DNA from 4 places in the Cupriavidus sp. 01L43 genome. Region 2 is predicted to be linked to each of the others. Evidence: predicted binding sites of a transcription regulator. Region 2 holds the regulator's gene; each other region holds the start of a gene.
What was found. The regulator LexA, encoded in region 2, represses DNA repair genes until DNA is damaged. The targets are predictions, from matches to a motif close to ACTGTATNNNNATACAGT.

Region 1: a site for LexA is predicted at 4,682-4,699, ahead of imuA (translesion DNA synthesis-associated protein ImuA). Genes of this name have one in related genera too.
Region 3: a site for LexA is predicted at 4,034-4,051, ahead of AC1DP9_RS17945 (CppA family protein). Genes of this name have one in related genera too.
Region 4: a site for LexA is predicted at 1,883-1,900, ahead of dinB (DNA polymerase IV). Genes of this name have one in related genera too.

What each region holds. Positions count from the first base shown of each region.
Region 1 covers NZ_JBFTSH010000004.1:195,150-202,323, forward strand. Annotated here, with positions in the region: gene AC1DP9_RS09715 (error-prone DNA polymerase) at 1-2,194, opposite strand, end outside; gene AC1DP9_RS09720 (Y-family DNA polymerase) at 2,225-3,805, opposite strand; gene imuA (translesion DNA synthesis-associated protein ImuA) at 3,732-4,628, opposite strand; gene AC1DP9_RS09730 (hypothetical protein) at 4,888-5,211, shown strand; gene AC1DP9_RS09735 (DUF1579 domain-containing protein) at 5,243-5,740, opposite strand; gene AC1DP9_RS09740 (DUF2880 domain-containing protein) at 5,910-6,278, opposite strand; gene AC1DP9_RS09745 (efflux RND transporter permease subunit) at 6,386-7,174, opposite strand, start outside.
Region 2 covers NZ_JBFTSH010000018.1:111,743-118,916, forward strand. Annotated here, with positions in the region: gene AC1DP9_RS23545 (hypothetical protein) at 11-1,135, opposite strand; gene AC1DP9_RS23550 (hypothetical protein) at 1,379-2,116, shown strand; gene AC1DP9_RS23555 (hypothetical protein) at 2,330-2,503, opposite strand; gene lexA (transcriptional repressor LexA) at 2,624-3,280, opposite strand; gene AC1DP9_RS23565 (asparaginase) at 3,514-4,515, shown strand; gene rpsF (30S ribosomal protein S6) at 4,643-5,017, shown strand; gene priB (primosomal replication protein N) at 5,095-5,394, shown strand; gene rpsR (30S ribosomal protein S18) at 5,398-5,676, shown strand; gene rplI (50S ribosomal protein L9) at 5,707-6,159, shown strand; gene AC1DP9_RS23590 (replicative DNA helicase) at 6,289-7,174, shown strand, end outside.
Region 3 covers NZ_JBFTSH010000010.1:169,176-176,349, forward strand. Annotated here, with positions in the region: gene AC1DP9_RS17930 (malate/lactate/ureidoglycolate dehydrogenase) at 1-687, opposite strand, end outside; gene AC1DP9_RS17935 (Bug family tripartite tricarboxylate transporter substrate binding protein) at 691-1,686, opposite strand; gene AC1DP9_RS17940 (thiamine pyrophosphate-binding protein) at 1,966-3,645, shown strand; gene AC1DP9_RS17945 (CppA family protein) at 3,673-3,990, opposite strand; gene AC1DP9_RS17950 (RNA polymerase sigma-70 factor) at 4,160-5,053, shown strand; gene AC1DP9_RS17955 (hypothetical protein) at 5,299-5,766, opposite strand; gene AC1DP9_RS17960 (AAA family ATPase) at 5,910-7,067, opposite strand.
Region 4 covers NZ_JBFTSH010000023.1:29,562-36,735, reverse strand. Annotated here, with positions in the region: gene AC1DP9_RS26230 (MFS transporter) at 1-602, opposite strand, end outside; gene dinB (DNA polymerase IV) at 683-1,855, opposite strand; gene rarD (EamA family transporter RarD) at 1,977-2,879, opposite strand; gene AC1DP9_RS26215 (TRAP transporter substrate-binding protein) at 2,991-4,130, opposite strand; gene AC1DP9_RS26210 (carbohydrate porin) at 4,437-6,191, shown strand; gene AC1DP9_RS26205 (DUF2272 domain-containing protein) at 6,246-7,174, opposite strand, start outside.

The sequences.
Region 1 (7,174 bases), on a different contig from region 2:
CCACCACGAGGTCGTAATATTTGCGCGGCTGCAGGCGCGGCAGCATCGACTGCTGCGCGCGCGACTCGATCTGGAACACGCCCACGGTATCCGCCTTGCAGATCATGTCGTAGGTGGCGTCGTCGGTCTCGGGCAGGTCTTCCATGCGGCACGGCAGCCCGGCCCGCTCGGGCTCGGGATTCGGGATCATCGCCAGCGCGCGCCGGATGGCGGTGAGCATGCCGAGCGCGAGCACATCCACCTTGAGCAGCCCCAGCGATTCGAGGTCGTCCTTGTCCCACTGGATCACGCTGCGGTCGGCCATGGCCGCGTTCTCGATCGGCACCAGCCGCGACAGCTTGTGCCGCGCGATCACGAAGCCGCCCACGTGCTGCGACAGATGGCGGGGAAAGCCGCGCAGCTGCTCGGTCAGGCTCGCCCATTGCCGCACGGCCGGGGAGTCGGGGTCCAGGCCGTAGCGCGTAATGCGCTCCAGGAACGCCGTGCCGCCATCCCACCACGCCTGGCCCTTGACCACCTGCTCCACCACGCTCGGGTCGATGCCGAGCGCGCGCCCCACGTCCCGCAGCGCGCTACGGGAGCGATAGGTGATCAGCGACGCCGCCAGCGCGGCCCGATGCCGGCCGTACTTCTCGTAGATGTACTGGATCACCTCCTCGCGCCGCTGGTGCTCGAAATCGACGTCGATATCGGGCGGCTCGTCGCGCTCGCGCGAGAGGAATCGGCCGAACAGCAGGTTGGCCTGCTCCGGGCTCACCTCGGTGATATTCAGGCAGTAGCAGACCAGCGAGTTGGCGGCCGAGCCCCGGCCCTGGCACAGGATGCCGCGCTGGCGCGCGAAGCGCACGATGTCGTGCACGGTCAGGAAGAACGGCTCGTAGTGCTTTTCCTCGATCAGTTCGAGTTCGCCCTCAAGCTGCGCCTCCCACTCGGGCTCCATGCCGTGCGGAAAGCGCTCGCGGCTGCCCCGCTCCACCTCCTTGCGCAGGTAGCTGATCGGCGTCTCGCCGTCGGGCACCAGTTCCTCGGGGTATTCGTAGCGCAGCGTGTCCAGCGAGAACCGGCACTGATCGGCGATCTTCAGCGTCTGCGCCAGCGCCTCGCGCGGATAGAGCCGCGACACCACCTGCCGCATGCGCAGGTGCGCCTCGGCATTGGGCGCCAGCGCCATGCCGCAGGCGGGCAGCGGCTGGCCGAGCCGGATGGCGGTCAGCACGTCGGCCAGCGGCTTGCGCGAGCGCACGTGCATGGTCACGGCGCCCGCCGCTACCAGCGGCACGCCGGTTTCCGCCGACACGGCCTGGAGCCGGGTGCGATGCAGCGCCTCGGCATGGCCCTGCAGCAGTTCCAGCGCGATCCACACGCGCGTGCCGAACGTCTCCCGGCACCACAGCGCCTGCGCGCGCAGCACATCGGGATCGGCGCAGTAGTCGGGCAGCAGGATGGCGAGGCAATCGGGCATGCCGCGCAGGTGCGCCTGATCCGGCTCGGGGCTGGCGAGGTCGGACGGATACAGCAGATAGCTGCCCTTCTCGGCCCGCGTGCGCCCCAGCGTGATGAACTCGCAGAGATTGCCGAAGCCCTCGCGGTTCTGCGCCAGCAGCAGCAGGCGCGGGGGCGGCATGGGCATGGCATAGGGCTCGGGGGGCTGCCCGGGGGAGGCCGTCAGCGTGAAGCGGCTGCCGAGGATCACGTTGAACGCATCGGCGGCGGCGGCGCGCGCCTCCAGCACGCGGTGGCGGTGCGCGGCGGCATCGGGGTCGTCGTCCGGGTGGTCGCCCGGGTGGTCGTCCGGGTGGTCGCCGATGAGCGGCAAGGCGTCGGGGTCGCCCTCCTCCATGTCGTCCACATCGTCCATCCCCTCCATTCCATCGGGTGTGAAGGCATGGACCAGCTCGGCATCATCGAACTCGCCGTCCGCCTGCCCCGCCGCCAGCCGGCGGGCGCTGCGCGCCACGGCCTCCCACATCTCCTCGCGCAGCACCTTGATGGCGTGATGCGCGCGCGCCGTGCCCGCCACCGAGCACTCGTCGGTCAGCGCCAGCCCGCTGTAGCCGAGCTGGAATGCGCGCGCGATCAGTTCCTGCGGATGCGAGGCGCCGGTGAGGAACGTGAAGTTCGACACACAGTGCAGCTCCGCGTAATCGGGCAGCGAGGGCAGCAGCGAGGAGAGGCCGGGAAGCGACGACAGCATGTGGAAAACGTCAGGAATATTCAGGCGAAATCAGGCGAACAGCCCGTGCAGGAACCAGCGGTATTCGCCGCCCTCTTCCTGCCCGCTGCGGGTGGGATGGCCGGGGCGCTCGCGATAGACCCAGCAGCGCAGCCCGTCCGCCCGTTCGGCGATGAAATAGTCGCGCGTGGCCAGTCCGCCATCCCACCAGCCGGCTTCGATGCGCTCGGGGCGGGTGAGCATGACCAGCGGGCCTTCGTAGACGGGCCGGTGCCGCTGCACGCGCAGCGGCCGGGGCGCCTCCAGCAGCCACAGCGGCCGTTCGGGCGGCAGCGTGCCGGTGGCGGGCGCGCGGGGCGGCGGCTCGTCCACCGGGCCCCACTGGTTGGCACATTCGGGGCGATGGTCGGCCAGCGGGCGAGGCTGCAGCACGTTGTCGCGGCCGAGGCGGGCCATCAGCGTATCGATCAGCCGGCCCAGTTCGGCCGGCGCCGCGCCGGGCTCCGGGAACAGCGAATCGCTCTGCGGCAGGCAGGTCTCCATCGCCTCCACGCGCAGCGCCAGGCCGCCCACGGGCGCGTGGAAGCGCACCTTGTCGAGCTTCTCGCGCAGCAGCTTCGACAGGTGCACCGGGTCACGGCTGGGCTGCGCCAGGCCCAGCGGCACGAGCGTGCTGTCCATGTCCTCGCCCAGCCGGTAGCGCTCGTGCTCCAGCACCAGCACGCAGCGCGTAACGCCGGCCTGCTGCGCCGCCAGCCAGCCGGACAGCGCCAGCAGCAGCCGCTGCGCGCCGGCCAGCACCCCGTCGGCCGCTTCGATGCGCCCCGGCAGCTCCATCCGCTGCGCGAAGGCGGGCGGCGCCTCGAACCATGCAAACCCGGCCGGCGCCTGATCGTAAGCCTGATCGAGCCGCGCCAGCAGTGCCGTGCCGATGCGGCGCGACAGTCCCGCGCGCGGCAACTGCCTCACCTGCCCCAGCGTGCGGCAGCCCACGCCCTCGAGCCAGCCCGGATCGGCCAGCGTCTGCAGGCACGCCACGGGCAGGGCATCGAGCAGGCGCGTCATGCGGGCAGGCTGGATGGCGCGGCGCGCGGGCCGCACGATCCCGCGCCGCGTCCGGCGCAGCGGCTGCCGGGCGAGCCAGGCCGCGCCCTGCGCCGTGGTGCCGCAGCCCAGTTGCGCGAACGTGCCGAGCTGCCGCACCCGCGCGCGGATGGCACGGCACAGCGCGCGGTGCCCGCCGAACAGGCGCAGGCTGGCGGTGACGTCGAGCATCACGGTGGCCGATTCGGCATCCGGGTCGATCGTCACGGCCGGCGTGAAGTGGAGCAGCGTCAGCGCCACGTCGGTCATCAACGCCTCTTCGGCCGGGAGGCTGCGCTCCAGTTGCACGACCTCCGCCGACAGCGCCTGCACGCCGCCGCGCCGCATGCCGTACGCCACACCGAGGGCCACGGCCGGGCCGTTGGCCAGCACCACGCGCTCGTGCGCCATCACCGCCACGGGCAGCGCCTGTTGCAGCGTGCCGGAGGCGGGGACGGACGGCGCACCGGCGGCCTCAGGCCAGCTCGGTTGCAGCGCGTCCAGCGGCAGGCGCGGCAGATGCACCGCGATCCAGAACGTCGGCAGCATGATGAGGGGGCACCACGGAAGGCGCGGTGGAGGTGACAGGAGCGGTGGGAATGACGGGCGTGGCGATGCGTGCGGGCACGTGCGCCATGCCGCCCAGCGACAGTTGCAGCGGCGCGTCCCGCACGGGGCCACGGCGCTTGTGGAAGGCAATCGACAGCATGTTGCCGGGCAACGGCGACAGCGCCAGCCGCAGCACGGCCGGCGACGATTCCTGGAGCACGCGCAGGGGCCGCAGCACCCAGACCACGGTATCGCCGGCCTGGGCCAGCACCTGAAGCCGGCGCAGCGCCTCGGGCCGCGCGGCGCCGAGCCACACCAGCACCGCGCCGAACGCCTGGCTGCGCAGCATCTGCTCGGCCGCCCAGAGCATGTCCGTGCGGCGCGAGGCCGGCGGGGTGGCCGCCGGCGGCCGTACCCAGTAGAGCTGGCGCGCCGGCAGGCCGGCCAGCCCCGCCGCCAGCCCGGCGGCATTCGGCAGATAAGGCGGATTGACGAACGCCACCCGCCGCCCCGCCGCGGCCAGCGTGCGCAACGCCGGCATCAGCAGGCGCAGTTCGCCCACGCCATCGTGCGCGAGCAGCAGCTCCGTAACCGCGCCAGCGGGCCAGCCCCCGCCGGGCAGCTCCTGCGCCAGCGCGTCATAGCCGCTCGGGCACACGGGCAGCCGGCCGGCATGGCCCAGTTGCCCGGCGCGCCACAGGCCGGGGTAGCGATGCTCGAGTTCGGCCACCGAGGCCCGGTGATCGGGCACGGGCTCGGGAGGCGAAGGCAGTGGAGACGCACCATCCTCCTCGGCAGGCAGGATGTGCGGGGGCGCAGTCATGGTGATGAATTCGGCACACGCGGCGGGCGTGCGCCATCGGAAGATTGACGATTACTGTATGTTTATACAGTATCGACGCTGGCGCAAGAGGGGCATGGCCGAAGTGGAACGCGCGCCGCCTCGTTGGGCGAAAAGTGGCCCAAAAGGCCCCAAATCTCCCACTACAGTGGGGCAACTGCCACGAAACGACGTGGCGGATTGCAAACAAATGTCAATCCGGATTGTGCAGCGCGGGGCAGGTGCGGAAAAATGCGCCCCTATGAAACGGAATACACGTCAATGTGTGCATCTGCTGATCGCCGGTTTGCAGCGCGAGGGTCCGCTGCGCCGCGACGCGCTGGCCGACGCCTGCGGCTTGTCCCCGGAGGAGACCACCCGGGCGCTGAAGGCCGCGCGGCAGATGAGCGTGATCGACCATGTGCCCTACGGCCCGGGCACCCTGCCGGCTGCCGTCTACTACCAGCTGACGGGGCGCGAACTGCCGCCCGCGCGCAAGAGCACGCGCATACCGCCCGCGCCCGACAACCGCTTCCAGCCCCTGCTGGACGCCTGGTGGAACAGCGACGAACTGGACCGGGTCTGAGGCGTCCGGCTTCGACGCCCCTCCCCGCGCCCTACTTCTCCCGCCGATACCGCGCCTGCATGATCTGCATCCATTCGCCGTCATCGCCCTGCATGAATGAGGTCAGCGTGCGGTTGTCATCGTCCTGGAAGGCGATCACGTCGCGGAATTTCGAGGTCTTGCCCGGCACCAGCTTGCCTTCCGGCGTGAAGGTCGGGCCATCGGCGCGCAGCGTCAGCGTGCGGCCATCGGCCTCGAGGTCACCCTCGTAGATCCACATGTGGGTCATCATCGACCCGATGAAGGTGCCCACGAAGTGCTTGCGCGTGGGGTCATAGCCCAGCGTCATCACCGTGACGGCCTGCCCGCAGCCGGGCATCTCGCCCTCGGAGCGGCCCTGCACCCAGAGGTCGCCCACGGCGCCCACCTGTTCGGGAATCTTCCACTTCTGCGGCGGGGTGTCCGGCCCCATCACCGCCTCGCCTTCGGCCATCCATTTGCCCACCAGCTTCTGCAGCCAGCGGTGTTCGTTGGTCGTTTCGGTCTGCATTGCAACGGTCTCCTGTTGATCGGTTTGATTCAGTCGATGATGTCGCTGCCTATTTGTGTACAGCGTACACAATAGCTTAGGAGATGGTCCCGTACGTGTAAAGACGCGCCAATGAAAAAGCCGCCAAGATGACAGCATTGTCATCTTGGCGGCTCGCAAACCCTTGTATTTACTGGGGCAGCCGTACCTTCGGCACGATGAACTGGTTGCCGGGCGCGCGCATGACATCACACTGGGCGTCGCCCTTGCGCGTCTCGCCGGCCTGGTTCACGAACTCGACGTTGCCGACCACGCTGTAGAAGTCCTCCGCCACGCGCCGCGTGGTGCCGCGCACCCAGCGGAAGCGGTCGGGGTTCGGCAGCCTGGCCTTGACGGCCTCCATGCAGGCCACGGGTGCCTCGGGTGCCTCGGGGCGTCCGCCGCGCTGGCCCAGTTCGATATTGACGGGCGCCTCGGTAGCGAAGGCGAAGGTCGAGAGCGTGGCAGCAGCCAGCGCCACCAGCATGCGGCGCCCCTGCCGTGAAACCGGCAACGTCATGGAATCCCTCCGAAAAACGAAAAACGGCCGACACGCGTGGCGTGCCGGCCGGCCGTCATTGTACTGCGACGTCAGGGCTCAACGTCAGGGCCAACGTCATACCGCGCCTACACCGACATGTCGCGCGGCTCCGGCTTGCTGTCGTCGAACCAGCGGTACAGCACCGGCACCATCACCAGCGTCAGCAGCGTGGAGGTGATCAGGCCGCCAATCACCACCACGGCCAGCGGACGCTGCACCTCGGAGCCCGGTCCGGTCGAGAACAGGAACGGCACCAGGCCCAGCATGGCGATAGTCGCAGTCATCATCACCGGGCGGAAACGCTGCGTAGCGCCGCGCACCACCGCGTTGCGCAGCGACATGCCCGACTCGCGCAGCGTGCGGATGTACGACACCAGCACCACCCCGTTCAGCACCGCCATGCCCCACAGCGCGATAAAGCCCACGGACGCCGGCACGGACAGGTACTCGCCCGTCACGAACAGCCCGATGATCCCGCCGATTGACGCGAACGGCAGCACCGTGATGATCAGCGTGGCAAAGCGCAGCGAGTTGAACAGCAGGAACAGCAGGAAGAAAATCGCGGCGATGGTGATCGGCACGATGATCTTCAGGTGGCCCATGGCGCGCTCCATGTTCTGGAACTGGCCGCCCCACTCGAAGTAGTAGCCCTCGGGCAGCTTGACCTTGCTCTCGGCCGCGCTCTGGAGTTCGGCCACGAAGCCGCCCAGGTCGCGGTCCTTCACGTTGATCATCACCACCACGCGGCGCTTGGCCATTTCGCGGCTGATCTGCGCCGGGCCGTCGCTGACCTCGATCTTGGCCACGGACTCCAGCGGCACCTGCACGCCGCCCGGCGCCGGCACCAATAGCTGGCGAATGGCCTGCACGTTGTC
Region 2 (7,174 bases):
TGCTACCCGCTCAGCGAGCACTCCCGTCCTGATTCCCCTCCGAGAAATAGTAGAGATGGGTGTTGTCCGGCGCTTCGGCGTGGCGACGAAATTTTTCGCTGTCCGATTCGGCGCTGGCCTTGGCCAGTTCCGCGGCTTGTCGATAGGGCATCGGCTCCTTGTCCTTCTCGACCTCCAGCAACCGCGTCTGCTCATTCACGCGCACGCTGAACCGGCCCAGGTTGTAGAACAGGTACATGGCGTAGAGATTGTCGAAGTCGCGATAGGCCCCTTGCTCCCTGCGGAAATCGAGCGACAGGACGGAGGGGAAGCGGTTGGGCAGGTCCTTGAATGCCACCTTCTCCTCTTCGCGAGGTTCCACATAGGTGGAGCTGCCGTACTTCTTGTACAGCACTACGTCCATACCGTATCCGCGCTTGCCCCATTCCTTGATCAGCTTCATCGCCATCTCCGTGGGAATATTCGCGGTCGCGGCGGCCACCACGCGTCGCCCGGATAGGACTTTGGGGCTCTTTATCGTCAAATCCTTGTAGCCGGCGCCGTACTTGAAGGCGGCGCCGATGGTCTTGGCGCAGTTCAGGCGCAAATAATCGTATTGGATTGTGCCGCTGTGATATTCGGTGTCCGTTGCCCGCCGATGGTAGTCGTCATTGATGCGGCGGAAGTAATCGACCAGCGACTGTTTTTCCTGCGTGGGCACGCCGTAGACCCGCACACCGATCACCGACCGCTTGTAGATCTCGCCATAGTCGAGGCCAAACATCGTCGTTTCCGCGATGGAGGAGGCCGTCTTGAACAGATATTCCTTCTTTGGGATGCCCGCCATCAGATTGGCGGTGTAAAAATCATTCTCGTGCTTGGGCGTGCGGTCGGCGTAGAAATTTGCCGAGTAGACAATGTCGTCGCCGAGCGTGTCGTCACGGACGCCCAGGGCGATATGGCCAGCCGATCCGCCCTTCGATGTCCCAAAGCTGATCAACAGCTCCAGGTCGTAGGGCTCTTCGCGAAGTAGGTCGGTAATCTGATCGATATTGGCGGGCTCGGGGCCACCCTTGCTACCGAACTCAGCAGCAACCCCCGGCCCCGAAATCAGTGCGGCAATGACCAGGAGCCATGCCGCCAGGCTTGTCCTCATTGCGTCCCTTATATCGTCAGCCAGTGTCCGTCGATCCTTCACCAAAAGAATAATCGTTGATCGGCCCATGTGCCGGAAAACCGTCGGGGGCGTGGATGCACTGGGCTTTGTTCCCGGATCATGTGCGACAGCCCACATAGTGACAAGTTTTCGAGAATGATTTTCGCTACGCTTCACGGCGGGCCAAATGGTCTAATCCATATCATCTAGGCAAATCACCTATACGAAGCGCGAGGTCATGCCGTGGCGGAGCGAATTCGATTCAACCCTGATGTAGCACTGGCGGCATTTTCCAGTGTGATCCCGATGCCGACCTTGGCTGCCATTAACGCGGCTATCGATCGATCCTTCGGCGAACAGCCCGAGCGTGCCGAGCCATTCGCAATGGCTGAGTTACTACGTCGCAATGAAGCCTTCCGCAAGCTCGAGGAGACGGTGTGCGCCGAGACTCGGGCCATGGCCACCACGCTCCTGAAGAAGTCGCTGCGTTGGGAAGCGTTCCACGTGATTCGTTGTGCCAGCACGTCTACGCGCAACKAGAGCCATTGCCGCCACTACGATTCGCATCTGCTGACGCTGCTGATTCCGCTGAAGCTCGCCCCCGATKGCGTTTGCAACGGTGATCTGCTGGTTTATCACCCGCCACGGCTGGCGGTATCCACTGTGGCCAATGTTTTTTGCAAGCTTCGTCATGGCATTCAGCGCAATCTGCCGTTTCCCATCAGAAAATGGCTGACGCTACGGGATCTGCGCCGTGGCCGCTGCAACCGCGTGCCGGTGGAGCCGGGCAGCGTCTATGTCTTCAACGGCTTTGTGCTCCAGCATGCCAACCTTGATGTGGAAGTTGGCGAGCGCCGGTCGTTGCTGATTCACTACTACGACCCTGGCTACTCGGCGGGTCTGAGCGGGACCGTGCGGGGCGTGCGTATGCTGTGGGACCGTCTGCGCAAGAACATGACTGGCATGTACCCTGGTACCTGATCCAGCCGGGGAGGGCGAAAAAAAACCGGCACTCGGCGGGGTCGACAAGTTCCGGTTTCGCGCATCGGCGCCAATGCGCCAGTACTACGGATGCGCGCCATCGAGTGTAAAGCACCTCTCACGATGAATTAAACGTTCTCTTAATTTCACGTGGTGGGCTCGCAACTGCACTATTTACAATGATTTGGGCGACGCGGATCCGCCGCTAGCGGTTCATGCGTCCAGTTTGTCGGGCATATCCGCAAGTTCCAGCATCCGGCAGATTGCAGCCATGCTGCCGACCATCGTACGACGCTGGGCGCCCTGGTAGACGCGCACGCCCTTGGTTTGGCGGAACGGCACGGGCTTGACCGGGCGGCGGGAAGCGGTGTGGTTGACTGGCAGCATGGCGGCACCTCGAAGTTTGCGACAGCAGGAGTCCACGCCCGTCGTCCGGAGAGAACGGGGCGGCGTTGGCACTGCAAAACTGGGGACCAGGACAGGCGGCCGCCCGTCCGGTCTCGGAAGTCAGAAGCCCGAGGAGCGGATTAGCCCGACGGCGATGCCTTCCAGCGAAAATTCCTCGCGGCCGGCCTGCACCACGATATTCTCGAAATCCGGGTTTTCGGCGATCAGCTCGATCATGTCGCCGCGCCGCTTCAGGCGTTTGACGGTCACATCGTCGCCGATCCGCGCGACGACGATCTTGCCGTTGGCGGCTTCGCTGGCTTTCCTGACGGCGAGCAGGTCGCCGTCGAGGATGCCGGCATCGCGCATGCTCAGGCCCCGCACGCGCAGCAGGTAATCAGGTCGATCATCAAATACCGAGGCGTCTACCTGGTACTGACGGTCGATGTGCTCTGCGGCAAGGATCGGGCTGCCTGCGGCCACGCGGCCCACGAGCGGCAGCGTCAGCTGCATCACGCCGGCCATCGGCAGCGAGAACTGGTCCGTCATCTCCGAATCGCTACGTGCCACCTTGAGGCGGATGCCGCGCGACGCGCCAGGCGTCAGCTCGATCACGCCCTTGCGGGCCAGCGCTCGCAGGTGTTCCTCGGCAGAGTTGGGCGAGGAGAAACCGAATTCGGACGCGATCTCGGCACGGGTCGGCGGAATGCCGGTGTGCCGGATCGTGTTGCGGATCAGGTCGAAGATCTGCTGTTGCCGGGGTGTCAGGGTCGCCATGGGTCGCCGGTCTCTCGTGGTGCCGAAGCACTGTATGTTTAAACAGTATGCTGTGATTTTATACAGTATCGAGTGAAGTGCAAGCACAATTTGCAGTGGCGATGTGGGGCATGCGCGACACCCGGCGGACTCCAGTGCGCCCGGCGACACGGGTTTGCGAGAGCGGCGGCCCTCGGCGTGCCACAGTTACAATCGCCTGAACCACCCGCTCACTCGCTCGATTTTCTCGCTATATGTCTACGTCATTGCCCCGCATCGTCGTGCTCGCCACCGGCGGCACCATCGCAGGCTCGTCCGCCAGCCCCGCCAGCAGTGCGCAGTACCGCGCGGCCACCGTGCCGGTCTCGTCGCTGATCCAGGCCGTGCCTGCGCTGGGCGAGGTGGCCCGTGTGGAGACGGAGCAGGTGGCCCAGATCGACAGCAAGGACATGGCCTTCAGCCTGTGGGCGACGCTTGCCGCACGGGTGGCGCATTGGGTCGCGCAGCCCGATGTGGTGGGCGTGGTGATTACCCACGGCACGGACACGCTTGAAGAAACGGCGATGTTCCTGCACCTGACGCAGCGGAGCGCGGTGCCGGTGGTGCTGACCGCGGCAATGCGCCCGTCCACGTCGCTCTCGGCCGATGGTCCGCTGAATCTGCTCGACGCAGTGCGCGTGGCGGCAAGCCCGGATGCGCGCGGGCAGGGCGTGCTCGTGGTCCTGAACCAGGAAATTCATGCGGCCCGCGATGTCGCCAAGGTCCATACTTCGGCGGTCAATGCGTTCACGTCGCCGGCGGGCGGGCCAATTGGTTTCGTGCAGGATGCCTACGTGCGCTTTGCACGCGCGTGCGCCCCCAGCGACGCGCCAGCGCTGCCCGTGCCTACGGCGTGGCCGCTTGTCGAAATCGTGGCGAGCTATGCCCAGCCGGGCAGGGTGGCCGTGGATGCGATGGTCTCGGCCGGCGTAAAGGGGCTCGTGGTGGCGGCCACCGGCAATGGCTCGGTCCATGAGACGCTGGGCGACGCGCTGGCCGATGCAGCTGCGCGAGGCGTGGCCGTGGTGCGAAGCTCCCGCACGGGCGCCGGCCATGTGGCGGGGCCGGCACGCCCGCGCCTGGCCTCGGGCGAATTCGCCTCCGCCGGCAATCTCAATCCGTACAAGGCGCGCGTGCTGCTACTGCTGGCGCTGGCGGCGGATGCGTCGCTTGGCACCGATCCGGCTCGCCTGCAGGCCGTTTTCCGACAATACTGAGAGATTCCCAGCGTCCTGCCGGGATGCCGGCTTGCGTGCTGGCCCGGAACCGGGCTATACTCGCGGGCTATTCAACCTTGCTACACCGGACATGGCGCCCGGGTGGCTACATCCAAAAGGAGCGTCAATGCGTCATTACGAAATCGTATTTATCGTCCATCCGGACCAAAGCGAACAAGTGCCGGCGATGATCGAGCGTTACAAGCAGCTCGTCACGTCGCAAAACGGCCAGGTTCACCGCGTGGAAGACTGGGGCCGCCGTCAGATGGCCTACATGATCCAGAAGCTGGCCAAGGCTCACTACGTTTGCCTGAACATCGAATGCGGCAAGGAAACCCTGGCCGAACTCGAGCACGCCTTCAAGTTCAATGACGCCGTGCTGCGTCACCTGATCGTGCAGACCAAGAAGGCCGAGACCGCTCCTTCGCCGATGATGAAGGAAGTGCAGCGCGAAGAAGCCCGCAAGGCCGCGCAAACGACCACGGAAGGCCAGGCTGCCTGAATGCAGTCTGCGGTGCCGGTCGTGGCAGGCGAAATCCGCCACGGCAGGCCAGGTAGCGAGAGCGGGGGAGCACAGCGGTGAACCAGTTAAGGCTGACCGCCACCCTCGCGGAGCGCGATGCGCTGCGCTACACCCCGGCCGGTGTACCCGTCGTCAACTGCATCCTGCAGCATGCCGGCGAGGTCATGGAGGCGGAAACGCCCCGGCAGGTGGAATTCGCCATCGCGGCGATGGGGATAGGTCCCGTCGGCCAGCGTCTGGAGCGGTTACCGCTCGGCACGCTGCTCGACTGCGAAGGATTCCTCACCCGCAGGCACCGCAACAGCAAGGCACTCGTCTTTCACATCACTGGATGTAAAGCATTCGTAAAGGATTGAATCATGGCATTCGTCAAACGTGACAACAAGAACAAGAAGCGCTTCCAGCAACAGAACCCGCTGTTCAAGCGCAAGCGCTTCTGCCGCTTCACCGTGGCTGGCGTGGAACAGATCGACTACAAGGATCTGGACACCCTGAAGGACTTCATCGGCGATAACGGCAAGATCACGCCGGCTCGTCTGACCGGTACCAAGGCTCACTATCAGCGTCAGCTGGATACGGCCATCAAGCGCGCCCGCTTCCTGGCGCTGATGCCGTACACCGACCTGCACAAGAACTGATAGTCCCAGGACCGCAAGGAGAAATACACGATGCAAGTCATTCTGCTGGAAAAAGTCATCAACCTGGGCAACCTGGGCGACATCGTTCGCGTGAAGGACGGTTACGCTCGTAACTTCCTGATCCCGTCGAAGAAGGCGCGTCGCGCCACGCAAACCGCGATCGCCGAGTTCGAAGTGAAGCGCGCCGAGCTGGAAAAGGCCGCTGCCGCTAAGCTGGCCGCCGCTCAAGGCGAAGGCGAGAAGCTGAACGGCCTGACCGTCCAGATCACCCAGAAGTCGGGTGTGGACGGCCGACTGTTCGGTTCGGTGACCAACGCCGACATCGCCGAAGCCCTGGAAACCCAAGGCTTCAAGGTCGAGAAGGCCCAAGTGCGTCTGCCGAACGGCCCGCTGAAGATCGTTGGCGACCACCCGGTCAACGTTGCGCTGCACACCGACGTGGTGGTGGACGTGACCGTGTCCGTCCTGGGCGAGCACGTCTAAGCAGCACCGTATCGATGCGCCGGCCCCGGCCGGTGCGTCCGATGCACAAGAAGGCAGGAGCTGCGCTCCTGCCTTTTTTATTGCCGCCGCGCCCTTGGGCCGGGTCCGGCGCCGCTATAATCCCACCCCATGAATGCGCCTGCCGCCGATCCCCAACTAGACAGTCTCAAGGTTCCCCCGCACTCCATCGAGGCCGAGCAATCGGTACTCGGCGGTCTGCTGCTGGACAACGCCGCCTGGGACCGTATTGCCGACTTCCTCTCCGAATCGGACTTCTACCGCTTCGATCACCGCCTCATCTTCCAGAGCATTGCCCGCCTGATCTCCGCCACCAAGCCGGCGGACGTGATCACGGTGTATGAAATGCTCCAGGTGGCCGGCAAGGCCGAGGAGGTGGGTGGGCTGGCCTACCTGAACTCCCTGGCGCAGAACACGCCGAGCGCGGCCAATATCCGCCGCTATGCGGAAATCGTGCGCGAGCGCTCGGTGCTGCGCAAGCTGGTCACCGTGGCGGACGACATTGCCTCGGCCGCCTTTGCGCCGAAGGGCCGCGAAGTCCGTGAGCTGCTTGATGAAGCAGAATCCAAGGTTTTTGCGATTGCCGAAGAGGGCTCGCGGGGGCAGAAGGGCTTCCAGGAAATCCAGCCGCTGCTGACGCAGGTGGTGGAGCGGATCGACGAGCTGTATCACCGCGATTCCGCCACCGACGTGACCGGCGTGCCCACTGGCTTTATCGACCTGGACAAGATGACCAGCGGCATGCAGGCCGGCGACCTGATCATCGTGGCGGGCCGTCCGTCGATGGGTAAGACGGCATTTTCGCTGAACATCGGCGAACATGTGGCCGTGGAGCAGGGTCTGCCCGTGGCTGTGTTCTCGATGGAAATGGCCGGTGTGCAGCTGGCCATGCGTATGTTGGGCTCGGTAGGCCGGCTCGACCAGCACCGGTTGCGTACCGGCCGCCTGCTGGACGAGGACTGGCCGCGCCTGACCCATGCCATCCAGCGCATGAACG
Region 3 (7,174 bases), on a different contig from region 2:
CGCGCCGTGCGGCGTACCGGGCGGCGGGAACATGACCGACGGGTCGTCGGTGGGATGCCCGTTCGGGTCCATCAGGCTGCCCGGCGGCACCGGCACGCCCTTGTTGTTGGCCACGCGCACCTTGCCCATTGCGATGGCGCTGGTGGCGAAGTCGAGCACCAGCGGCGGGGCGCCCGCCACCGGCACGCCGATCGTGAATGGATTGGTGCCGAAGCGCGCGTCGTAGCCGCCATGCGGCGCCACGAGCGGCTTGGACAGCACATTCACGAAGTGGATCGAGATCATGCCGGCCGCCGTGGCCTGCTCGGCCCAATGGCCCACCCGGCCCAGATGGTGCGAGCGCCGCAGCCCCATCACGCACACGCCGTGCTCCTCCGCGCGGGCGATGCCCATGCGCATCGCCTCCTCGGTCACGGCCTGGCCCATGCCCCGGTTGCCGTCCAGGCTCAGGATGCCGCCGGACTCATGCACCACGCTGACCTGCTGGTTGAGCTGCAATTGCTCGCCCTGCCAGGACAGCACGTACTTCGGGATCATGCCCACGCCATGCGAGTCATGGCCCGAGAGATTGGCGCCGACGAGGTGGTCGGCGGTCAGCTGCGCCTCACGCGCATCGGACCCCGCCGCCAGCCACAGGTCCACGACCCAGCGATGCAGGCCGGCGGTCGGAATACGGTGTTCTGCCATGCGTTACTCCAGGTGGATGTTGGCGACCTTGATCAGGTTGGCCCACTTGGCCACCTCGCTCTTCTGGAACTTGCCGAGTTCGGCCGGGCCGGCGCCAGACGGCTCCACGCCCATGCCCACCAGCTTTGCCTTGACGTCCGGCTGGTGGATGATCTTGCCGATCTCGGTGGCCAGCTTGTTGACGATGGGCATCGGCGTGCCGGCCGGCGCGAAGATCGCCTGCCACGAGACGATTTCATAGCCCGGCAGGCCCGATTCGGCCATGGTCGGCACATCGGGCAGCTCGGCGGCGCGCTTGGCGCCGGTGGTGGCCAGCGCGCGGAACTTGCCGGACTGCACCATCGGCATGGCTGCCACGCTGTTCTCGAAGACGATATCGACCTGATTGCCGAGCAGCGCCTGTACCGCCTGGCTGCTGCCCTTATAGGGCACGTGGGTCATCTTCAGGCCGGCCATGTTGGCGAACAGTTCGGCCGCCAGATGCTGGGAGGTGCCGTTGCCGGACGAGCCGAAGTTGATCGACCCCGGTTTGGCCTTGGCCGCCGCCATCACGTCCTGCACCGACTTGTACGGGCTGTTCACGTTCACCACCAGCACATTGGGCAGCGTGCCGATCAGCGCCACCGGCTGGAAGTTCTTGACCGGGTCGTACGGCATCTTGGGATACAGGCTCACGTTGATGGCGTGCGAGCTGATGGTGCCGCCGAGCAGCGTGTAGCCGTCCGGCGCGGCCTTGGACACGTAGTCCGAACCGATATTGCCGCCGGCGCCGGCGCGGTTTTCCACCACCACCGACTGGCCGAGCACCTGCGACAGCCGCTGGCCGATCAGTCGGCCGAGCAGGTCCGTGGTGCCGCCCGCCGCGAACGGCACGACGTAGTTGATCGGCTTGCTGGGGTACTGGTCGGCGGACTGGGCTTGCGCCAGTGGGGCCGCCGCCATGCATCCAAGGCAAAGCACGGCCAGGGCCGGCCGCATCAATCGATGAGGGAAGGACATTGCATGGTCTCCTGTTTTCGCGAGCATTGTTATGGGACGGTCGGGATGGCCGTCAGGTGTCGCGGGCGGGCGCGCTGTCATGGCAGCATCGCCTCGGTAGCCAATCTACACGGGCGCGAGGCGGGCTGCCTTGCATAAAACGCATAACAGAAATGCACGATAGACCCCGCGGCGGCGCCCGTCAAACGGAAAAATCGCTGTCATCGCCGCCTGCTTCGGGTCTGGCGCCTGCTTGGCTCCACCTTGGCGCCGCCTCCGATCCTGTCCATACTTTTCGTCATGACCGCTCAAACCCCATCCTCCCAGGCCCGCACCGGCGGCCGTGTCCTCGTGGACCAACTGCGCCTGCATGGCACGGAGCGCATCTTCTGCGTGCCCGGCGAGAGCTTCCTGGACGTGCTGGACGCGCTGCACGACCAGCCGGCCATCGACCTCGTCGTCACCAAGCACGAAGGCGCCGCCACCAACATGGCCGAGGCCGACGGCAAGCTGACCGGCCGCCCCGGCATCTGCTTCGTCACCCGGGGTCCGGGCGCCACGCACGCCAGCATCGGCGTGCATATCGCCCAGCAGGACTCCACGCCGATGATCCTGTTCGTGGGGCAGATCTCCCGCGCCCACAAGGGCCGGGAGGCGTTCCAGGAGGTGGATTACGCGGCAGTGTTCGGCACGATGGCCAAGTGGGCGGCCGAGATCGACGATCCGGCCCGGATTCCCGAGATGGTGGCGCGCGCCTTCCAGGTGGCCACGTCCGGCCGGCCCGGCCCGGTGGTGCTGGCGCTGCCTGAAGACGTGCTCGACGATCTGGTGGACTGCGCCGATGCCGAGCCGTACCGCACCGTGGTGGCCGCCCCGCGAGCCGAGGATGCCCGGGCGCTGGCCGCCGCGCTGGCCGAGGCCCGCCAGCCGCTGGTGATCGCCGGCGGCGCCGGCTGGACCGACGCGGCAGTGCGTGACTTCGCCGCCTTCGTCAAGGCATGGAACCTGCCCGTGGCCTGCGCCTTCCGCCGGCAGGACGTGATCGATAACCGCGACCCGCACTACATCGGCCATCTGAGCCTGGGCGTGAGCCCCAAGCTGGCCGAGCGGGTGCGCACGGCCGACCTGATCGTGGCGGTCGGCACCCGGCTGGGCGACATCGCCACCGATGGCTACACGCTGCTGGAAGTCCCGCGTCCCAAGCAGAAGCTGGTGCATATCCATGCCGATAGCGGCGAGCTGGGCCGCGTCTACCAGTCGGCACTGCCGATCCATTCGGGCGTGGTGCCTGCGGCGGCCATGCTGGCCGCGCTGCCGGCGCCGGCTTCTATCGGATGGAAGGACTGGACCAGCGGTGCCCGTGCCGAACACGAGGCCTTCGTCACGCCGCCCAAGCCCCATGCGGAACTGACGGGGGTGGATATGGCTGCCGCGATGTTGCACCTGAACGCGGTGCTGCCCGAAGACGCCATCCTCAGCAACGGCGCCGGCAACTATACGGTCTGGCTGCACCGCTTCTATGCCTACAAGCGTCCGCGCACGGAACTGGCGCCCACCTGCGGCGCGATGGGCTACGGCCTGCCGGCCGCGATTGCCGCGAAGCTGCGCGCGCCCGAGAAGACCGTGGTCTGCCTGGCTGGCGACGGCTGCTTCCTGATGTATCCGCAGGAGATCGCCACGGCCGCCGCGCACGGCGCCAACCTGATCGTGATCCTGGTGAACAACCGCATGTACGGCACCATCCGCATGCATCAGGAGAAGCGCTACCCGGGCCGTCAGAGCGGCACGACCATCGCCAACCCTGATTTCGTGGCGATGGCGCGCGCCTGCGGCGCATGGGCGGAGCGGGTGGAGAAGACAGAGGACTTTGCGGCGGCGTTCGAACGCGCCCGCAACGCCGGCCAGCCGGCCGTGCTGGAGCTGATGACCGATCCGCTCCAGATCACGCCCGCAATGCGCGTGACCGAACTGCCGGCCTGAGCCCGGATCAGACGCTGCCTAGGCGATCTAGAACAGCGCCGCTTGTGGCCGGGCCTCGTGCCCGGCTTTTTCATGGCCGGACGTCGGGCGGGCCAGGATCTCGCGGATCTGCTCCAGATACCGCTCGCCCACCGCGCGATGGCTCTTGCGAGCCTCGTCGGCCAGCGCGCGGCGCGACGGCGCCCGAATCCCGATCAGGCGGCAAATCGTTGAAAGATAAGGCTTTTTGTCGTCGACGGTGGCCCGGCGCGCGGCCGACAGCAGGGCGGCATCACCAATGCGCCCCCGCAACCAGACCAGCACCTGGCGGTCATATTCGTTCTGCACACGGATCAGGTGGATCAGGTGTTCCATTCCGCACTCCGATATACTGTTCATTCATACAGTTACTGTAAATATATACAGTGCACCGGAATTTTCAAGGTGTGCGTCGGAAAATGCTTGAAAGTTCTTGCGCTGGGCCGGCACGCGTGGCCACCATGGCGGTCTGCCAGCCGCCTTTTCGCATCGAATCATGGACGACACCACCGCCACCTTCCACAAGCTGCGCCCGCGCCTGCACGGGATTGCCTACCGGATGCTCGGCGCCGTGGCCGAGGCCGAGGACGTCGTACAGGACGCCTGGCTGCGCTGGCACACGGCTGACCAGACGGAAATCGAAAATGCCGAAGCCTGGCTGGTCTCGGTAACCACCCGCATCGCCATCGACCGCCTGCGCGCCGCCAAGATCCAGCGCGAGCACTACACCGGGATCTGGCTGCCCGAGCCGCTGATCACGGACAGCCCGGACAACCCCGAGGCCATCAAGGAGCGCGCCGACGACATCTCCGTCGCCTTCCTGCTGTTGCTGGAGCGCCTGACGCCCGAGGCCCGCGCGGCCTTCCTCCTGCGCGAGGTTTTCGACAACGACTACGACGAGGTGGCGCGCGTGATCGGCAAGAGCGAGGCCAGCTGCCGCCAGCTGGTCAGCCGGGCAAAAACCCAGCTACGCGACGACCGGCCGCGCTTCACGGTGTCCCCGGACACCCATCGGCACATGGTCCAGGCGTTCGCCCAGGCGATGCAGGGCGGCGACTTCGCCGGCATCCAGGCGCTGCTGGCCAACGACGCCACCCTGGCCGGCGACGGCGGCGGCAAGGTCCAGACCTTCCCCAAGCCGCTCGAAGGCGCCCGCCGCATCGCGCAACTGTTCTACGCCACGCGCCTCAGATTCCCCGGCGAGGGCCTCCGGGTGCGGCTGGTGCTGCTCAATGGCGAATGGGCGCTGCTGCGCTACTTCGACGGCGCGCTGGAGTCCGCGCAGACCTTTGTGGTCGAAGGCGACCGCATCGCCCGCATCCACGTGCAACGCAACCCGGACAAACTGGCGCGGATTGCGGCGTATTTTGGAGGGGACGACGCAAAGTAATTAATTCATCGGCGATTCTCGGGGCCGTGTCTCCAAGGCAGCGAGGAATCTGAAAGCGTGTCGTGTCGTCCCTAGGGGGGGAATGCTCCTTTACTGCTTGTCGTGGTCATGAACGGAGAGGTAGACGGGATGGCGAGCAGCTATCGGTTATAGACGGGCGCGACCGAAAGGGATGGCCGCTCAAGCGCTCATAGACCCGCAGCATCGGGCCATCTTTAAAAATACATAAATCGCCATTCATACGCTCACTGTTCTGCGACGTTACGCAGTAGCGCGAGTATTCTAGGAATTGCCCGGGCCAAACTTGGTGCTCGATCGACAGCTCGACCTATGTTCCAGTGGTTTTTTACAAAGTCCGTCATGTGAATGTTATAGCCTAGGCCGACCGGCGATGTGGCGCCTTTGCCAGGTAACATCTCGTCACGCAGCTCTCTCCTCTTGCTTTTCCTTACTAGGCCCAGTAATACTTGTTTGGGGTCGGGCTCCGCCTCTGGGTGCGCCGGAAACAAATCCTTGCTGATGTTTGCAAATTTTGAGAACCCTACATGGTCCGCAAGAACCCAGGCCTCTGCCTCTTTCACAGCCAACCGCATCGAAAGCCTTTGGCTGACATTTGGAGGAAGCCATGCATTACGCTGCGTCACTACGCATGGTGCTTGGTCTGCGTCGGCGACCATTAATACCGGCATCACATTTCTTGCGACATTGTTCATAGCCGAAATTCTTTGCTTGAAAGGCGCTGCTCCTCCGGCGACGATCCGCTGCTGAATATTTGTGGCTATGCCGCTATATGCAATCAAGGCGTCCGCTATAGCGCAACATAATTCGTCCTCGCCCACAACAAAAACTGACCCTATCATGCGAACAGCCCAAGTTGATCAATTCCCTGCGGATGTGTTTTGGGCAACAAAACGTCGGCGGGAGACAACCCCGATGACATTAACTGAAGTTCTGTATCATCCGCCACTCGAGCGATAGTGCCGTCACTAGCCGGTTCGAGTAAAATAATGGCCTTTCCGTCAAGGGGATTTCGCAATAGGGCCTCACTGTGCGTAGTGATAATTACTTGCCGCCCAAAGGCCTTTTGTTTTCGCAGCACGCGATCGATCATTAACGGAATGTGCGCCACGATCGAGTCATTCAGAGAAAGCTCTGGTTCCTCCAATAGCAGCAAGGAATTACTTTCTTGTAGCATCCAAAGAAGCCCTAGCAGTCGCAGTGTCCCATCAGAAAACTGATCCTCGCGCTGCCATGCACCGTGAGTGCGCCAGTGTTGGTAGGACGCCATTAAGTGCGGCAGACCGGTGACCTTGTCCTGCTCAAACTTAAGTTGATTAAACTGCGGTACTGCTTTCTCCAAAGACTGCTGGATCCGACGCAAACGCGCATCCCGAGTCTTTTGTGGCGTCTTCGCAATGCGCTGCAAAAGTCCCTGACCAAATGGGTCTCCCTCTACTATGCGTGCACCAATCTCACCATGCTTGAGCAGCTGCGGCACCAAGTGAAGATAAGTCGTTTCACGGAAAAAATCGGCAACTTCCCGGAAGTCAGAGTTCGAGTTGATTTGCTCAATAGCTGTTTGGGTAAGCCTTAACGTGTCCGTTTTATCTTTACTTTCTGGGCGATTAAGGACAGCGGTCGCTCTCCCTCGGCGTTTTACAATTTCTCGCGTAACGAGGATGCGATGCAAGCCCTTTCCCTCAGGTTTGAACGCCAGGGTGTATTCCCAGGAGGGCTCCGAGTCGACATCCTCAGAAATAGCTACATAGATTTCAACCTCGTTGTCTGTCCGGGCTTGCAAGCAACGCAGCTTCGTCAGCCCCCCCCGATCCTCAATAGCCTTTTGTAGGCCGCCGCCTGCAGGTTTGCAGATGTCACGAAGAAAGCGGAAGACATCTAGTAAATTTGATTTGCCGGAAGCATTGGCACCTATTACATAGGTACGACTTCTTAGTGGCACGTCAAAATTCTTAAAATTTCGCCAATTTTTTAGTTTTAATCGGGTAATTAGCATAGATGGACTGTTCAATTCTTACTGTAGAGTCGAAACGGCAAATGGTCCTGCACCCTACGACGGGTAGAGAGCCCCTTCGCTAAGTATAGCGCGGTGCCTGGTAGCGG
Region 4 (7,174 bases), on a different contig from region 2:
TAGGTCACGCCCCGCGCGGGCTGGCGGCGCGGCAGCTTGCGCGCCAGCACCAGCGCCAGCAGCACCATGGCTACGGCCGAGACCGCGAAGATGGTGTGCCAGCCGCCCGTCAGGCCGGCCATCAGGCTCGACACCGGCCGCGCCAGCATGATCCCCATCAGCAGCCCGCTGGTGACGTTGCCGACCACGCGGCCCCGGATATGGTCCGGGGCGAGGTGCGCCGCGAACGGCACCAGCACCTGCACCGCCACCGAGCATAGGCCGATGGCGCAGCCCGCGATCAGGAACACGCTGGCGTGAGTGGCCAGGGCCGCCGCCATGAGCGCCACGGCACAGCCGCCGATCAGCGTCAGGACCAGCTTGCGGTTCTCGACCAGATCCCCGAGCGGCACCAGCAGCACCAGCCCCGCGCAGTAGCCCATCTGGATCAGCGTGACGATCAGCCCGGCAATCTCGGGCGAGAGTTGCAGCGACCGGGCGATCGGGCCGACCAGCGGCTGGGCGTAATAGAGATTGGCGACGATCATGCCGCAGGCCGTGGCCAGCAGCGGCGTGATCCAGGTGGCGGGCTCAGCGGCGCGCTCTGTGGCGGTGGTGGTCATGGGGACGGCCTTGGTGCTCGAAGCCGCCGATTCTAGCGGGAGATAGATAGATGCGTCGGAGGGGTCATTCCGGTGCCGCGTCAGGCATCCGGCCGCTCATCCTCGAAGCGGAACTCCTCCTGCACGGGCGCCGGGTCGTCGCCCTGTTCGTCCGCCGGGATCAGGGCGCTCACGCGCACGCCGAGCAGCCGGATGCGCCGCTCGAGCGGTATCCGCTTCAGGCATTCCGTGGCGCTGCGCCGGATCGCCGCGCCATCGGCGGTATAGGCCGGCATGGTCAGGTCGCGCGTGACCGTGCGGAAATCGTCAAAGCGCAGCTTGATGCCCACCGTGCGGCCCACGTAGCCCTTGCGGCGCAGGTCCTCGCCCACGCGCATGCAGAGCTTGGTGAACGATTCCGATAGGAGCGGGCGGTCCACGCGCGGGTGCAGGTCGCGCTCGAAGGTGGTTTCGCGGCTCATCGACTTGGGCTCGGAACTGACCACCACCGGGCGGTCATCACGCCCATGCGCCACCTCGATCAGCCAGCTCGCGTAGTTGCGGCCGAAATGGGTCTGGAGCACGCCCTGGTCGGCCTCGGCCAGGTCGCCCACGGTGTCGATGCCGATGCCGGCCAGCTTCTCGGCCGCCTTCGGCCCGATGCCGTTGACCTTGCGCGCCGCGAGCGGCCAGATACGGCGGGGGATGTCGGCGGGGGTGAGCAGGGTCAGGCCGTCCGGCTTGTCGAGTTCGGACCCGATCTTCGCCAGCAGCTTGTTGGGCGCCACGCAGATCGAGCAGGTCAGGCCAGTGGCCTCGCTCACGGCCGCCTTGATGCGCGCGGCTACCTCGGCCGGCTCGCCGGGCACCTCGGTCAGATCGATATAGATCTCGTCGATGCCCCGGTCTTCCACCTGCTCGGTGAAGGTGCGCACGGCGGCCTTGAACAGGCCCGAGTAGCGGCGATAGGCGTCGAAATCGGTCGGCAGCAGGATGGCGTCCGGGGCCAGCTTGGCCGCCTTCATCATGCCCATCGCCGAGAACACGCCCAACGCACGGGCTTCGTAGGTGGAAGTGGTGACGACGCCACGTCCGACGTAGTCGCGCAGGCGGGCATACCGGCGCGAGCCATCAGGCAGCGTCTCCGGGATGGCATTGCGGCCGCCGCCGATGACAACGGCCTGGCCGCGCAGGTCGGGATAACGGAGCAGTTCGACGGACGCATAGAAGGCGTCCATGTCGAGGTGGGCGATGCGCCGGACGGGGGTGGACATGGCGAAGGGGGCGTGCGCGTCGTCGGTACTGTATAAACGTACAGTATAGTGCGTCGGCCCTCGCGTGCCGAGCCGGTGTTAATCCATCATTCCCGGGATGAATCGATAAATCGATCCAAACTTATGCTTCATTTGTCGCGCTGATAGACTTAACGGAATTGCGGCGGGAAACCCACACCCCTTCCATCGCGTAGATCAGCAGCGACACCCAGATCAGCGCATAGCCGAGTTGCTTCTGGGCCGGGAACGGCTCGTGCCACAGCCAGATGCCGAGCAGCAGCTGGAGCGTCGGGCCGGTGTACTGGAGCAGGCCGAGCAGCGAAAGCGGAATCCGGCGCGCGCCGGCGGCGAAGAACAGCAGCGGCACCGCCGTGACCGGGCCGGCCAGCAGCAGCAAGATCTGCGTACCCGGTGCTGCGCTCCGGAAGGTGTCCTGGCCGGTGAAGACGAGCACGCCCAGCGCGGTGGCCGCAATCGGAAACAGCAGCAGCGTCTCCAGCGACAGCCCCTCCAGCGCGCCCAGCGCCCCGGTCTTGCGCAGCAGCCCGTAGCCGCCGAACGACGCCGCCAGCGCGAGCGCGATCCACGGCAGTTGCCCGGCGCTGATGGTCAGCCAGAGCACGCCCCCCGCCGCGACGGCGATGGACAGCCACTGCCCCGGCCGCAGCCGCTCGTGCAGGAACAGAACGCCGAGCAACACGCTGAACAGCGGATTGATGAAGTAGCCCAGGCTCGCATCGACCACCCGGTCGGCCGACACCGCCCAGATATAGAGGAACCAGTTGGCGCAGAGCAGGGCGGCGCTCGCCGCGAAGCCGAGGATCAGGCGCGGATTGCCCGCCACCTCGCGCAGCCAGCCGAAATGCCGCCGCCAGAGCAGGATCGCGCCCAAAAAGACCAGCGACCACACCATCCGGTGCAGCAGGATCTCGAGCGGCGCCACGCCGTGAAGGGATTTGATATAGAGGGGCAGCAGGCCCCAGATGACGTACGCGAGCAGCGCGTAGAAGATGCCGAGTTGCATGGGAGTGTCCGGTAGGTGCGCGGATTCTACCGGTACGCCGTCATCAGCGTTGGAACTCGCCTCCCCCTGGCGGGAGAGGCGATAACATCACATTAAGATCCCATCGATGTCTTACAGCTTGCGCGCGAAGCTGAACTGCGCGAAGCCCTGCTCGGCCACGTTGAACCAGGCGGCCTCGTTGTTGCGGAACACGCGCCAGTCGTCATAGATCTTCTTGAACGACGGGTTCTTGGCGGTTTCCTCGGCGTACGCGTCCTGCGTGGCCTTGAAGCATGCCTCCATGATCTCCTTCGAGAACGGGCGCAGCTTCACGCCATTCTCCAGCAGACGGGCCAGCGCCTGCGGGTTCACGGCGTCGTACTTGGCCATCATGTTGGTGTGGGCCTCGATGGTGGCCGTTTCCAGCGCGCGCTTGTACTGCGCCGGCAGCTTCTCGAACTCCGGTGCGGAGGCGTAGAACGACAGCTGGGCGCTGCCTTCCCACCAGCCCGGGTAGTAGTAGTACGGCGCCACCTTGTAGAAGCCGAGCTTCTCGTCGTCATACGGGCCGACCCACTCGGCCGCATCGATGGTGCCCTTTTCCAGCGCCGGGTAGATATCGCCACCGGCAATCTGCTGCGGCACCACGCCCAGGCGCTGCAGCACCACGCCGGCAAACCCGGCGATGCGGTACTTCAGGCCCTGCAGGTCCGCCACGGTCTTGATTTCCTTGCGGAACCAGCCGCCCATCTGGGCATTGGTGTTGCCGCCCATGAAGTTGACGACGTTATATTCCTTGAAGAACTCGCGCATCAGCTTCATGCCGTTGCCCTGCATCATCCACGCGGTCTGCTGGCGCGCGGTCAGGCCGAACGGGACGGTGGTGTCGAAGCACAGCGTCGGATTCTTGCCGAAGTAGTAGTAGCCGGCCGTGTGGCCGATCTGCACGGTCTGGTTCTGCACGGCGTCCAGCACCTGCAGGCCCGGCACCACTTCACCGGCGGCGAACACCTTGATGTTGAACTTGCCGTCGGTCAGCTCCTTCACGCGCTGGGACAGCAGCTCGGCGGCGCCGTAGATGGTGTCCAGCGACTTTGGGAAGCTCGATGCCAGGCGCCATTCCACCGCCGGGTTGCTGCCGATCACGGCCGGCGCGCCCGGTGCGCTCGCCGACGCCGCGGGCGCGGCGGGTTTGTCTTCCTTACCGCACGCGGCCAGGGCCCCGGTAGCGGCCACAGCCGATGCTTTCAACAGGAAGGAACGACGTTCCATGACATCTCCTCTTATAGATATATATGTGCGCTGGCTGCCCCACCCATAGGACAAGTCCAAAACAGCCGGTCGATTATAGCGGTGGCGTTTTGCGCACGACCACACTCCCGACTGCGGGTTTTCGCTAGGGATTCGCACTTCTGCAACGGTTTACGGGGAGACTGGCAAGGTGGCGCGAGGTGATCTTTTCGCAATGTGAGATGCCGCACGGTTTGATGGATTTTGTAACCCGTCTTGCGGTCAAAAAGTTCGCCTGTTAAAAAACGGAGCCCCCATCCGGCGCGCCGCGCGCCGTCACTGTTTCCCATGCCGCTGCCAGTACCCCGATTCGCTCGCCTGCGTTCCCGCCGTCTCACGTTTGCCGTCATGGCTGCATGGGGCATGGTCGCCTGCGCGCAAACGGGCAATCAGGTGGCGACACCGCCACAAATTTCGGCCAGCACTGTGCCGCCGACGGCCATGGCGTCGACTTCGGCCCCGGCGAGCGTACCTACCGCTGCGCCCGTGGCGGCTGCGCCGCCGGCAACTGACCCGCTGTACGACCTGATCCAGCCGACCGTCGTCCCGGGTACGAGCAAGCCTGCCGATGCGGCTGTGGCGAATACGGCTAATGCGGCTAATGCGGCGAATGCGGCGAATGCGGCACCATCCGAAACCATGGCAACCGTCGCGGCGGAGAACACCGTGGACCCCGACTTTGTCGGTCCGCCCGAGTCGGCCACAGCCCCGCCGCCTCCGCCACCGCCATTGGTCCTCTTCCCGCAGCGGCTGGGTGAATTCCCCGCGCAGCCGGCTCAGCCCGTCCAGCCGGCACGCGCCAGTGCCGCTGATGGCACAAACGTCGGTGATCAAGTCGACAGCGCTGAAGCGGGTACGGTCTCGGATGCACCTCCGGTGCTCCGCTCGCAGTTGCCGGCCGAGGATCTCGCTGGCGATACGGTATGGCGCATGGGTTACAGCGGCCGTGCAGCGGTCGAGGACCGCGCCAGCACGCAGCGCGCCTGCCCGGGCGGTGGTACGCCGTCGGTCGGGCTCGGTGGAGGGCTGGCCTGCACCAGCACTGGCGAGGTCAAGATCCGCGAATCGCTGGCCGACATCGGCGGCGGCACCCAGGTCCAGCTCGTGGCACAGGCCCGGGGTACCAACGCCACCTCGGTTAACGGCAACGCCGCCGCCGTGGACCCCTACGCACTGGTGCCGCAGTTCTATACCTCTGTCACCGGGCTCTCGGGTGTATCCGTGCTCGATGGCGCCAGCGTCTGGGCCGGCCGCCGCGAGAGCAATCCGTTCCTGATGTCGTCCGGCCTGCTGCCGCCCAACTCGCCCTCGATGCGATTCGGGGTGGATAACGCCAAACTGGGCGATTTCGGACTCAGTTATCAATACACCGCACGTAACGATCTGAACGGCGCCCATCTGCCCAGCTATCACAGCCTGCGCAGCGCCCCGATCGACACCAATGACAAGGGCAACGTCCAGTTGGGTTTCACGCGCGTGGAGCCGCTCTCGGCCATGGAAGACACCGGCAGCGCCTGGTGGGCCTCGGCCATGCACGAGCAGAAGAACGTGCTGATGGGCACCAACCGGCTGGGCGTGCAGTACGGGCAGGGGTCGCGCGCGGCCATGACCGGCTACACGGGCATGGGCGCTTCGCTGTCACGCGTGCGCGTGGCGGAATCGATGGAGTGGAAGGGCCGCTCGGGCATCGGCGGCTCGGTGGAATCGAGCCTGCAGCTGGACCGCTCGCCGGTCGGCACGCTGCAATGGGCGGCCACGCGCTTCCGTCCGGCCTATGTGGCCAACGACCAGTTCCGGCTCAACTTCGAAGTCGCGCACGACCAGATCTCGTCCGGGTTTGGCGTGGGTGGCCAGCGCACCGCGCTGACCGTGGCGCCGACCTTCACGCTCGGCAAGTCCACCGGCAACGCCAACCTACGCGCGTTCTACACCTACAGCCGCGCCAGCGACGTCGACGGCATCACCTTCGCCACGCCCGCCGAAGCCTGGGCGACCCAGACCAGCGGCTCGATCTTCGGCGTGCAGCTCAACCGCCGCTGGTAATCATTCTTCGGATAGATGATCGAGCGGAAATTTCAGCCCACTCGATTCGTCCCGTCACTGCAAATCGTTCCGCATCACCAGTAGCCACGGCATGTGCGAGTTGGTGAAGGCGTCGAGCTGGCCGGCATCGTTGAGGTCGATCTCGCTCATGGTCACCGACTGCTGCACATTGCCGCCGATGGCCCGCACCACGCGCGCGGCGGGGTCCACGGCTACGACGATGTCGCAGTGCATCGGCGTGGTGCCGAAGCCGATCTCCGACAGGTTCTCGAGGTACTTGTCACGTCCGCGCGGCGCGCAGATGACATCGCCAGGGCGCGGCAGCGCCGGCATCGGCTCGATATGGAAGGCGGGGCGCGGCAGCTTGCCATCCCGGGCATCGACCACATACATCGCATGAGACTGACCGGTCAGGAACTGGTCGTTGTTGAGCCCAGCCTTGCGCATCACCCAGGAAATGAACACGGCCGACCACGCCCACGCGCCTTGCGTCACCTGGCGGCAATCCGGCGCCTCGCCCACGATGCCCCAGTAGCGCTGGGCCATCCGGCAGCCTTGCGCGGTGGCTTCCATGCCCGTGCCATCGGGAAAACGTATGCAATCCGTTGCATTCCCGTTCTCGTCCGATTCATCGTCCGCCGACTGGGCGCCTTGCGGGGCGAGGGGAGCGAACGATTCGACTGCCACCGGGGCGGGGAGGGGACTGTGCGTCACACAGGCGCCATCGTCGCGGCCGATGCGCATGGTCTGGCTGCCCCACTTGCGCCACTCCTGCATGGCGATCTCGACAATGCGCTCACGCGGCGTGGCGCCGGGCGTGGTGGCCACGCGCTCCAGGTCGGGCAAGGGCACGGCCTGCGGACGTGCCGTGCGCGGCGGCGCGGCGGTGCAACCACATAGCACGGCGAGTGCTACCAGACTCAGAAAACGCCGAGTCAGTGCCTGTGGAGAAAGCTGTGGAGCCTTGTATGGAAAGCGCTGTG